Linked DNA regions of Coraliomargarita algicola. The protein of the gene in region 1 interacts with the protein of each later gene in a pairwise test. Links are inferred from orthologs where the notes say so. Each region holds a gene or a part of one and is shown on either strand. Other genes may lie near its edges.

What was found.
Region 2: the proteins of uvrB (region 1) and uvrA interact in binary tests that used the Escherichia coli proteins (3 or more experiments, as listed by UniProt). The link is inferred for Coraliomargarita algicola from one-to-one orthologs.

What each region holds. Positions count from the first base shown.
Region 1 is NZ_CP138858.1:2,666,169-2,671,167, forward strand. What follows is about bases 588-3,500. They hold uvrB (excinuclease ABC subunit UvrB), read right to left. Parts: upstream 3,123-3,500; coding sequence 1,053-3,122; downstream 588-1,052. Other genes in these bases: pfkB (1-phosphofructokinase), read right to left, coding at 588-970; fbaA (class II fructose-bisphosphate aldolase), read left to right, coding at 3,385-3,500. Also shown: more of pfkB, read right to left, coding at 2-587; more of fbaA, read left to right, coding at 3,501-4,416; SH580_RS10745 (NAD(P) transhydrogenase subunit alpha), read left to right, coding at 4,535-4,999. UniProt on the Escherichia coli protein: The UvrABC repair system catalyzes the recognition and processing of DNA lesions. A damage recognition complex composed of 2 UvrA and 2 UvrB subunits scans DNA for abnormalities.
Region 2 is NZ_CP138858.1:2,152,654-2,158,152, forward strand. What follows is about bases 620-4,032. They hold uvrA (excinuclease ABC subunit UvrA), read right to left. Parts: upstream 3,688-4,032; coding sequence 820-3,687; downstream 620-819. Other genes in these bases: SH580_RS08455 (sulfotransferase family protein), read left to right, coding at 620-839; SH580_RS08465 (glutaredoxin family protein), read left to right, coding at 3,813-4,032. In the rest of the region: more of SH580_RS08455, read left to right, coding at 81-619; more of SH580_RS08465, read left to right, coding at 4,033-4,100; SH580_RS08470 (phosphoribosyl-AMP cyclohydrolase), read right to left, coding at 4,120-4,545; tkt (transketolase), read left to right, coding at 4,717-5,499. UniProt on the Escherichia coli protein: The UvrABC repair system catalyzes the recognition and processing of DNA lesions. UvrA is an ATPase and a DNA-binding protein. A damage recognition complex composed of 2 UvrA and 2 UvrB subunits scans DNA for abnormalities.

The sequences.
Region 1 (4,999 bases):
ATTACTGTGATGGAGCATCCCCCGAGGCAATCGTCTGCACGCGCACACGCGCCATTCGCTGCTGCAATTCATCGGGCGCAGGAAGCGCAGACACTAAAGACTCCAATCGGCTCCAAGCATACACAGTGGCCCTGCGCGCGCAGTCCTCTAGCGGCGCTCCCGCCAGGCGCCCCTGCAAATAACCCGCCAAAAGGGAATCACCGGCACCCACGGTGCTGATCACATTGACTGGAGGCGCGCTCGCCATCAGCTCGGAATCTTCCGTCAGAAACAACGCCCCATCGCCTCCCAGCGAAACGATTAGGTTCGGAATGCGCTCGCGACAGAGCTTACGCGCCGCTTCCAGAGTGGCTTGGAAATCGTCAAATTTCGCATCCAATAACTCCGCCAACTCATGCTCATTGGGCTTCGCCAAATCTACGCCCGCAGCGACTGCGGCCTTCAAGGCGGCACCACTGGAATCGATCGCAACTTTGGCCCCCGCCTCACGTAAGCGAGGAATCAGCTCAAGCAAAAAGGCAGGCTCCACACCACGGGGCAAGCTACCGGCGATCACTACCCAGGTGCCGGCTTGCACCTGTTGCAACAGAGTGGACAACAAACCCTCACATTGCGCCGAGCTGGGAGCGGGTCCTGGCAAATTGAGATCTGTGGTGTCATTCGCCTGCGCATCGATAATCTTAATGCCGGTGCGCGTTTCACCCGGCACACGAATAAAGTTATCCTGCAGAGCGTGCCGTTTGAAGTGTGTTTCAAAAATCGCGGGGTTGTCTTCGCCCAAAAAGCCAGTGACAGCAACCGAAGCTCCCCCCAGCGCGAGCATCGTAGCGACATTCACGCCTTTACCGCCTGCTTGGCGATGCGAATCAGTGGCCCGATGCACCGTGCCCGGCAGCAGCTGATCCACAAATACGGAATGGTCGATCGCCGGATTTAGAGTCACTGTGATGATTGAGGGTTTAGTATTCATAGTCATCATGCTTGAGGCTTTCTATTATGGAGCTCCCATATTCTAACCGATCAAAGAAAAAGGTCAATGAAACGCCCCGCCACTATTTTTTCTTTCTGGGCAGGCCACTCTTATTATAAACAGCCTTAGATTTACGTTTTTTGTAGGGCTTACTCTTGGCGGCACCACTCTCGCCACCGCCATGTTTACCGCTCTGCAACGTCTCGATTTGATCGCGGATCATGGCCGCTTTCTCGAATTCCAACTTACGCGCGGCCTCCAGCATTTCCTCCTCCATCTCGGCGATGACTTCCGCGACATCGCGATCGTCGGACTCCGCGAGCAGGCCGATGACATCGTCTTCGCGTTCATCGTAGCGCTTGCCGGGTGCCTGCAAGCCATCATCGATCTCGCGCTTCACCCCAACCGGGATGATGCCGTGCTGCTTATTATGTGCGAGCTGCTTCTCCCGGCGGTAATCGGTGGTTTCTAATGTGAGCTGAATCGACTTGGTAATCACATCCGCATAGAGAATGACGCGCCCCTTTTCATGGCGCGCCGCACGGCCGGCGGTTTGAATCAAGCTAGTGGCGCTACGCAGAAAGCCCTCTTTGTCTGCATCGAGAATCGCCACCAAGGCCACTTCGGGCAAGTCCAGTCCTTCCCGCAGCAGATTGACTCCAACCAAGACATCAAATTCCCCCTTGCGCAGACGGCGCAAAATCTCAACTCGCTCGATGGCGTCGATGTCGGAGTGCAAGTATTCCACCTTCAGCCCCGCCTCGCGCAGGTAATCGCTCAAGTCCTCCGACATGCGCTTGGTCAAAGTCGTGGCTAGGGTGCGCTCTCCCATGTCGGCCGCCTGACGCACTTCGCCAATAAAGTCTTCCACCTGCCCCTGAATCGGGCGAATTTCCATCACCGGATCCACCAAGCCAGTCGGGCGAATCACTTGCTCGGCAATCACCTGGGACACATCGTATTCATGCTGCGCGGGGGTCGCGGACACGTAGATGGTCTGCCCGGTAATTTGATTAAACTCCTCTTCCTTTTGCGGACGATTATCCATGGCCGAGGGCAGGCGAAAGCCAAAGTCGACTAGACGCTCTTTGCGCGCGCGGTCGCCATTATACATAGCACGCACCTGGGGCAAGGTCACGTGACTCTCATCGACAAAGAGCAGCGCGTCCTCGGGAAAGAAATCGATCAGGCAGAAGGGACGCTCCCCAGGCTTACGACCGGAAAGGTAGCGTGAGTAATTTTCAATGCCAGTGCAAAAGCCCATCTCTTGCAGCAGCTCGATATCGTATTCCGTGCGCATGCGGATGCGCTGCGCCTCGATCAACATGTTTTTTGATTCAAAATATGCGACGCGCTCTTCCAACTCTTGCCGGATGCCCGCGATCGCGGCATCAACTTTATCCTTGGGAGTCACGTATTGAGTGGCCGGATACAGGTTAAACATTTCCAGCTGCTCGCTGGTCTCTCCAGTCACAGGATCCAGCTCGCGAATACTCTCGATTTCGTCGCCCCAGAACTCAATACGAATCCCGGACTCCATATAGGCGGGGTAAATATCCACCACATCGCCGCGCACTCGAAAGCTGCCCCGCTTGAAATCGACATCATTGCGCTCATAGAGAATCCCGACCAGCTGCTCCAGAAAGTCGTCGCGCGAAAGCTCCAGCCCCGCACGTAGCGGAAGCATCATCGCCTTGAAGTCCTCCGGCGAACCGAGACCGTAGATGCAGGACACACTGGCGATCACAATCACGTCCTTGCGGCTGATCAGCGACGACGAGGCAGAGATGCGCAGGCGCTCGATATCGTCGTTGATCGAGGAATCTTTCTCGATGTAGGTATCCGTCTGCGGAATGTAGGCCTCCGGTTGGTAGTAGTCGTAATAGCTGACGAAATACTCGACCGCATTTTCCGGAAAGAAGGCCTTAAACTCGGAGTAGAGCTGAGCAGCCAAGGTCTTATTGTGCGAAATAATCAACGCCGGACGCTGCAACTCCTGGATAACATTGGCCATGGAGAAGGTTTTTCCCGAGCCCGTCACCCCCAACAAGGTCTGATAACGATTGCCCGCGCGGATGGACTCGACCAATTGTCGAATCGCTTCTGGTTGGTCCCCCTGTGGGGAGTAGTCGCTGCTCAGTTTAAAATCCACAGAAATACAGATTGCAGAGTTCCCAAGAGACGCAAGCGCAAGGCGAACTTGCGACTTTGTTCGCAGAGCGACCTCACATTTCGATCAGACGCGACTGGCGTCGCATCGCTACAATTTCAGCAGGAACTTGCGCTAGCAAGGTCTGAGCAGAATTAGAAGATTGAAAAGTAAGAAGAGAAAGAATTAACTTGCGATTCACCTACGCGCTGAATTAGAAGCGCTTACTTCACTCGTAAAATAGATAAATCAAACTAATCGAAAGATGCCAGTAGCCACACCAAAACAATACGAAGCGATGCTCGACGCCGCCCAAAAGGGCAACTACGCCTACCCGGCCGTCAACGTGACTTCGATCACCACAATCAATGCCGCACTCAAGGCATTTTCCGACGCGAAATCTGACGGAATTATTCAAGTGTCCACTGGTGGCGGTCAATTCGCCTCTGGCCTCAATGTAAATGACGCAGCTTTCGGTGCGATCGTTCTCGCCGAAGCCACTCACATTTTGGCTGAAAAGCACGATGTGCTGGTTGCCCTACACACCGACCACTGCCACCCTGAAAAAGTCGACGGCTTCCTCAAACCTCTGCTCGAAGCTTCTCGCAAGCGCATCGCAGAAGGCAAGGGCCCACTTTTCCAATCACACATGTTCGACGGTTCTGTCGTCGACCTTAAGGAAAACCTCGAAATCTCCAAGGCTTTGCTGAAGGAGTGCGCCGAGCTCGACATCATCCTTGAAGTTGAAGCTGGTTGCGTCGGCGGCGAAGAAGACGGCCACGACACCTCAGGCCTGCCCGCTGAAAAGCTCTACACCACTCCCGAAGACATGGTTGAAGTTTACGAAGCCCTCCAGCCAATCGGCCGCTTCCTCTTCGCTGCAACTTTCGGTAACGTGCACGGCGCTTACAAGCCCGGCTCCGTAAAGCTGAAGCCAACCATCCTGCGCGACGGCCAAAAAGCTGTCACCGAGAAGCATGGCGCCGATGCACTGATGGACCTCGTCTTCCACGGCGGCTCCGGTTCCGAGCTCAGCGACATTCGCGAAACTCTGGAGTATGGTGTGGTCAAGATGAACATCGACACCGACACACAGTACGCATTCACACGCCCAGTCGTGACACATATCTGCGAAAACATCGAAGGTGTGCTCAAGATCGACGGCGAAGTTGGCAACAAGAAGGTCTACGACCCACGCGGCTACCTCAAGAAAGCTGAAAAGAACATGGCAGATCGCTTGATGCAAGCTGCCGACGACCTCTGCTCCACAGGCAAAACAATCTTCGGCACAGTCTAAAGCAGCCGACTGATTTTATTTTTCAAAGCCGGATTCCGCTTAGCGGTATCCGGCTTTTTCGTACCCTGACTTCACACTTGCCGCGAATCGCGACAAGCACTCTAATATGCAACGGATTATGAGACGTCTATTCGCCCCGAGAGAATCACACCCTGCCGAAACCCGCACCGCCATTGTCCCCGCAACTGTTAAAAAGTTCAAAGACTTGGGACTCGACGTCAGTGTCGAAACAGGCATCGGCCTACAATCCGACTTCAACGACGAAGCCTACCAAACAGCTGGAGCTGAAATCGTCCAAGCCAGCGCCGCTGGCTACGCCACGGCCGACATAGTGATACGGGTGCGCAAACCGCAGACAGCAGAACTGGACGCCTTACGCCCCGGCACGCTGCACATTAGCTTCCTCGACCCCTTCAACGAACCGCAGCTGATCGCCGACCTTGCCAAGCGCAAACTGGCAAGCATCAGCATGGAAATGATCCCACGCAGCACCCTGGCCCAAAAGATGGATGCTCTCTCCTCGCAGGCCAACCTAGCTGGTTACGCAGCAGTCATTATGGCGACGGACCGCATGCGCAAAATC
Region 2 (5,499 bases), 510 kb from region 1 along the record:
CTGTTCATCCATAGGATGCTAGCGCGACATTTACAGCCTCTAGCATAACTGAACTTCACAGCCACTCACTTTTAGAATCATTGAACACGAACAAGCTATCTCCCCCACCGCCAATCATCTTAACTGGCATGCACCGCTCCGGCACCTCCCTGTTAGGTAGCTTTTTAAATGAATCTGGTATTCACATGGGCTCCGACTTGGTCGAAAAAGATTCAGGAAACCCCAATGGTTACTACGAAGATACCGAGTTCCTAAATTTTCACATCAGGCTGATTCAAAAATACCACAAGAGTAATTGGTATGCACCGAGTTCGATCATGCCAAATGACGAAGAACGCCAGATGGCCTTGGACCTACTCTCGAAAAAAGGATCTCACGGCGTCTGGGGCTGGAAAGACCCACGAAGCACACTGTTTCTGGAATTATGGAGAGACCTCTGCCCCGACGCTAAGTTTCTATTCGTTTACCGAAATCCATTTTCAGTCATCGAATCCCTAAATCGCCGAGAAAAATCGGGCAAACTTCACTGGCGCGCGCGTGCGATGTGGCTAAGAGGCTGGCTAGTTTACACGCGCTGCTGCATCAATTTCCACCAAAAGCACCCCAATGATTGCCTCTTCTTCTCATTAGAGAGCATGACCCAAAACCCCGAAGAACGCATTGACCAAATCAGCAAGTTTCTGGGATACCCACTACAAGCTAAAACGTTTGAGAAACTATACAAACCCACAGAATTAAGGTCGATCAATCAGAATTTATACCAGCTGACTCGCTTGCCTCAACATTTATCCTATCTTGCATGGCGGCAATACCAGCAACTTAAGAAATCATATCCTTGAGCATCTGCTGCGTAGGGCTGGTACTCCCCTCGTAGAACGCAGATGGCTCCCCCTGAAAGACGATTTCGCCGCCGGCCTCTCCTCCCTCGGGACCGAGCTCGATGATCCAATCGGCCATGCGAATCACATCCAGGTCGTGCTCGATGATCAGGATGGTGTTACCCGCATCACGTAGCTTGAAGACCAGGTCCATGAGGCGCTGCACATCCAGCCAATGTAGACCGGTCGTCGGCTCATCGAGGATGTAGAGCGTCTGGCCCTGCTGGCGCTTGCTCAATTCTAAGGACAGTTTAATCCGCTGCGCTTCACCACCAGAGAGCGTGGTGGCGGGCTGGCCCAGCTTGATGTAACCGAGCCCGACATCGGCCAAAGTGTGCAATTTCTCGGCAATGCGTGGCTGCTTCCCAAAGACTTGCAAGGCTTCGTCCACACTCATCTCCAAAACATCGGCGATATTATAGCCTTTAAAGCGCACATCCAGCGTTTCCCGATTATAGCGACGCCCCTTGCAACTGGGGCACTCGCTATACACGTCGGCCATAAACTGCATATCGAGCTTAATCACGCCGTCGCCTTTGCAACGTTCGCAACGCCCACCACTCACATTGAAGGAAAAACGGTTGCGCTTGTATCCGCGTATCTTAGCGATCGAGCATTTAACGAAAAGGTCCCGCAACTGATCGAAGAGCTTGGTAAAAGTCGCCGGGTTGGAGCGCGGGCTGCGACCGATCGGCGATTGATCGACTTGAATGACAGAGAGGAAATGATCCAGCCCTGTGATCTTCTTATGCTTGCCGGGAATCGTCTTGGCCCGGTTCAGTTTAAAAGCCGCAGCCTTGGCCAGGATGTCGTTGACCAAGGTGCTCTTCCCGGAGCCGGACATCCCACAAACCACGCTCAGCAGGCCAACAGGAAACTTCGCATCGACCTGCTTGAGGTTGTTTTCATACGCCCCCTCGACGCTCAACCAGTCGGACTTAGGACGCAGCGTGCGCGCATTCTTTTCAACACGCGCCTCCCCGCTGAGGAACATGCCAGAGCGACTGTATGTATTATTAAACGCATCTGTGGGGCTGCCCTGATAAATCAACTCGCCCCCCTCAACGCCCGCGCCCGGACCGAGCTCGATCAGATGATCGGCCGCCAACATGGTTTCACCATCGTGTTCCACTACGACGACGGAGTTGCCGCGCTCACGTAAACCGATGAGCGTTTGAATCAATCGACGGTTGTCCAATGGATGCAGTCCAATGCTCGGTTCATCTAAGAGATAGACCACGCCGACCAGCGACATGCCCAGCTGAGTCGCCAAGCGCACGCGCTGCGCTTCGCCCCCACTTAAGCTGGTGTATGTGCGATTGAGCGTGAGGTAACTGAGCCCGACTTCATTCAAAAAGGAGAGTCGCGAACCGAGACCGCGCACGGCGTCGCCCACAGTCGCATAGGCCGGATTGCTTTGCAGCGCATCCACGAAGCCTTGCGCTTCTTGCAGCGACATGGCCAGCAAATCGGTAATGGAGCGCCCCTCGATCAAGACACTCAAGCTCGACGGACGCAGCCGGCGACCGGAGCAGGCCTCGCAGCGACTGCTGGTTTGATAAGCCATCAGGCGGGCGCGCAGGCCGTCGCTAGTGGTGTGGCGACGAATATTTTCCAGATCCGTCAACACGCCCTCAAATGGCATCAACTCAGGCTTAGTATTGCCGCCCTTGAGCTTAAAACTGAACAGTCGCTCGCCCGCGCCATGTAGGATTTGCGCGCGCACATCGGCATCGAGTTCATCCCAGGCCAAGTTGGGATCAAATGGCAATTGCTCGGCCAACTGCTTGAGAATCGCGTTGTGCCGAATGATCATCTGCTTGGACCCGAGCCGCCATGGCTTAATCGCCCCCTTTTTCACAGAAATACTCGAATCTGGCACAATCAGTTCGGGCTGAAATTGCAAGGTCTCCCCCAGCCCGCCGCACTCAGAACAGGCGCCCTCGGCATGATTCCAGGAAAAATGACGCGGTGAGACAGGCTCATACACATCGCCGCAATTCACGCAAGCCAGACGGTTACTCAAGGGGAGTTCACGCCATTGCTGTCCGTCCTCAATTAAAATCAGCGCACGGTCCTCCCCCTCACTGAAGGCCAAGTCCAAGGAGTCCGCCAGCCGACTGCGTTGGTCGGCCTTGAGCACAATACGATCGACCACGATCTCGACCGTAATCGACGCAGCCTTGGAATCGATCAGATCATGCTCATCCAGACGGCGGATCTCGCCGTTAAGGCGCACTCGCTGGAAGCCTCGCTGCTGCAAGCGCGGCAATTCTTCGCGCAAGATCGCAGGCTTGGCCGTCATCCACGGAGCGAGAATCATCAAGCGACTCCCCTCCGGCTCCGCATAAATGCGCGTCAGGCAATCGTCCATCGAGCGCCGCTCAATAATGCCGCCATCCTTCGGGCAATAAGGTGTGCCGCAGACCGCCCACAGCACACGGGCGAAATCGGCGATTTCGGTAACCGTTGCCACGGTGCTGCGCGGATTGCCCCCGCCCCCGGTGCGCTGCTCCAGCGCGATGACGGGCGAGAGACCTTGAATGTAGTCCACATCCGGACGCGGAATTTGCTCCAGGACCATACGCGCCTTAGTCGAGAGGCTGTCGATGTATTTACGATAGCCCTCCGCATAGATGGTATCGAAGGCCAGTGAGGATTTACCCGAACCACTGACGCCCGTGATGACCACCAACTGATTGCGCGGAATGTCCACGTTGATGTTTTTTAGATTATGCTCGCGCGCACCTTTAACAGAAATCGAATCGGCTAATTGCTTTGGAGTGGTCACTGCATCGGTGGAACTCATAAATCTACAAGAGGAGCGCTTATATAGGAGATTATGCAGGGGCGCAAGTCCACTACAGATAAAGTTACGAATCGTTGAATTTACGTTGTCACAAGCACTATATTGAGTAGGTTTAAGAATAAATTATGAGCAAAAACAAACTACCGATTCTCTACATAAAATCCGGTTGCCCCTGGTGCCGTGAAGCCCTTTCTTTTTTCAATTCGCAAGGTGTCGATCTGGACGTGCGTGATGTCAATGTAAACGCCAAGGACATGGACGCCATGGTGGCCCTGAGCGGACAGACCAAGACGCCCACCTTTGAGTATGAGGACTTCATGGTGGCCGACTTCGATGTCGACGAGTTCTTGGCCGAGCTCAACGAATTCCCCGAGATCCGCCAAAAGCTAGGCATTTCGGACGACGAGAATTAGAGGGCCTCGTCAGCGCGCTCTAAACTTGCGCCTCGTCCACGAATTCCAGACTGCCGTCCTCTTTGAGGCGACGGTAGTAGCACCCTGAGCGAGCAATGCCCGCTTGGTTTTTGGTGTGGCAGGCGCCCTTGCCCGCCGGCGTCACCTTGTAGAGAATCGAATTTTGCTCACAATTGACGCGGATCTCTTCGATTTTCAAATAATCGCCACTGGTCTTGCCCTTGATCCAGAGCTCGTTGCGACTGGTGCTCCAAAAGGTCGCCATGCCACATTCGAGAGCGGTTTCCAGCGCCAGTTCATTGGCGTAGCCGACAATCAGCACCTCACCGGTTTGCGAATCTTGAGCGATCGCAGGCAGCACGTCGGACTCGCAATTGGCCACCTTACGCAGCTTTGCGAAATCGAGATTGAGCACCTTGCCTTCTTCTAATTCTTCATGAGTCATGCCTTCGAGCTAGAGCCCTGACAGCTGAGAGTCGAGTTCTGAATGACTGTAATGAAGCAAATTCATACGGAATTCCCCATTTTTCCTTTTCATTAGATGGCATCCGTTCATCTTCGGCGCTTTCAGATTATCAAAATTCCGCCCGCTCAGGGCCCATCACCTAGAAACATTATGCAAACAGAGATTCTCTCCCAAGCAGCAACTCAAGCACGCGGACTCGCAATCGACGCAATTCACGCCTGCAGCTCTGGCCACCTAGGCCTCCCTCTCGGCTGTGCCGAAATCGGCGCCGTGCTCTATGGCGCAGGCGGCCTCCGCTACAATCCAGCAGAGCCCAAATGGCTGAATCGTGACCGTTTCGTGCTCTCCGGCGGTCACGGCTCAATGTTCCTTTACTCATGGCTACACCTCGCGGGCTACGAGCTCTCCTTGGAAGAGGTGAAAAACTTCCGCCAACTGGGCTCCGAAACTCCAGGCCACCCTGAGTTTGGTGATACTGTCGGCGTCGAAGCCACCACAGGCCCACTCGGTCAAGGCATCGGCAACGCAGTCGGTTACGCACTCTCCGGTAAACGTGCCGCAGCAAAGTTCAACACCGCAGAGCACACCATTTTCGATCAACACGTGTTCGCCCTCCATGGGGACGGCTGCTTGCAAGAAGGTGTGGCCAAGGAAGCAATCGCATTTGCCGGTCATAACAAATTGGACAATTTGATCCTGATCTACGATTCCAACGACGTCACCCTCGACGCCATGGCCGATCAGACCCAGAGCGAAGATGCCTCTGCTTACTTCATCTCTCAAGGCTGGGACACCGTGACCATCGACGGCCACGACCTCGCCGCAGTTGAAGCCGCCATTTCCGAAGCCAAGGCCAACGACAACGGCAAGCCTAAGGTCATCATCGCCAAGACGACTATCGGCAAGGGCATCCCAGAAGTTGAAGGCACCTCT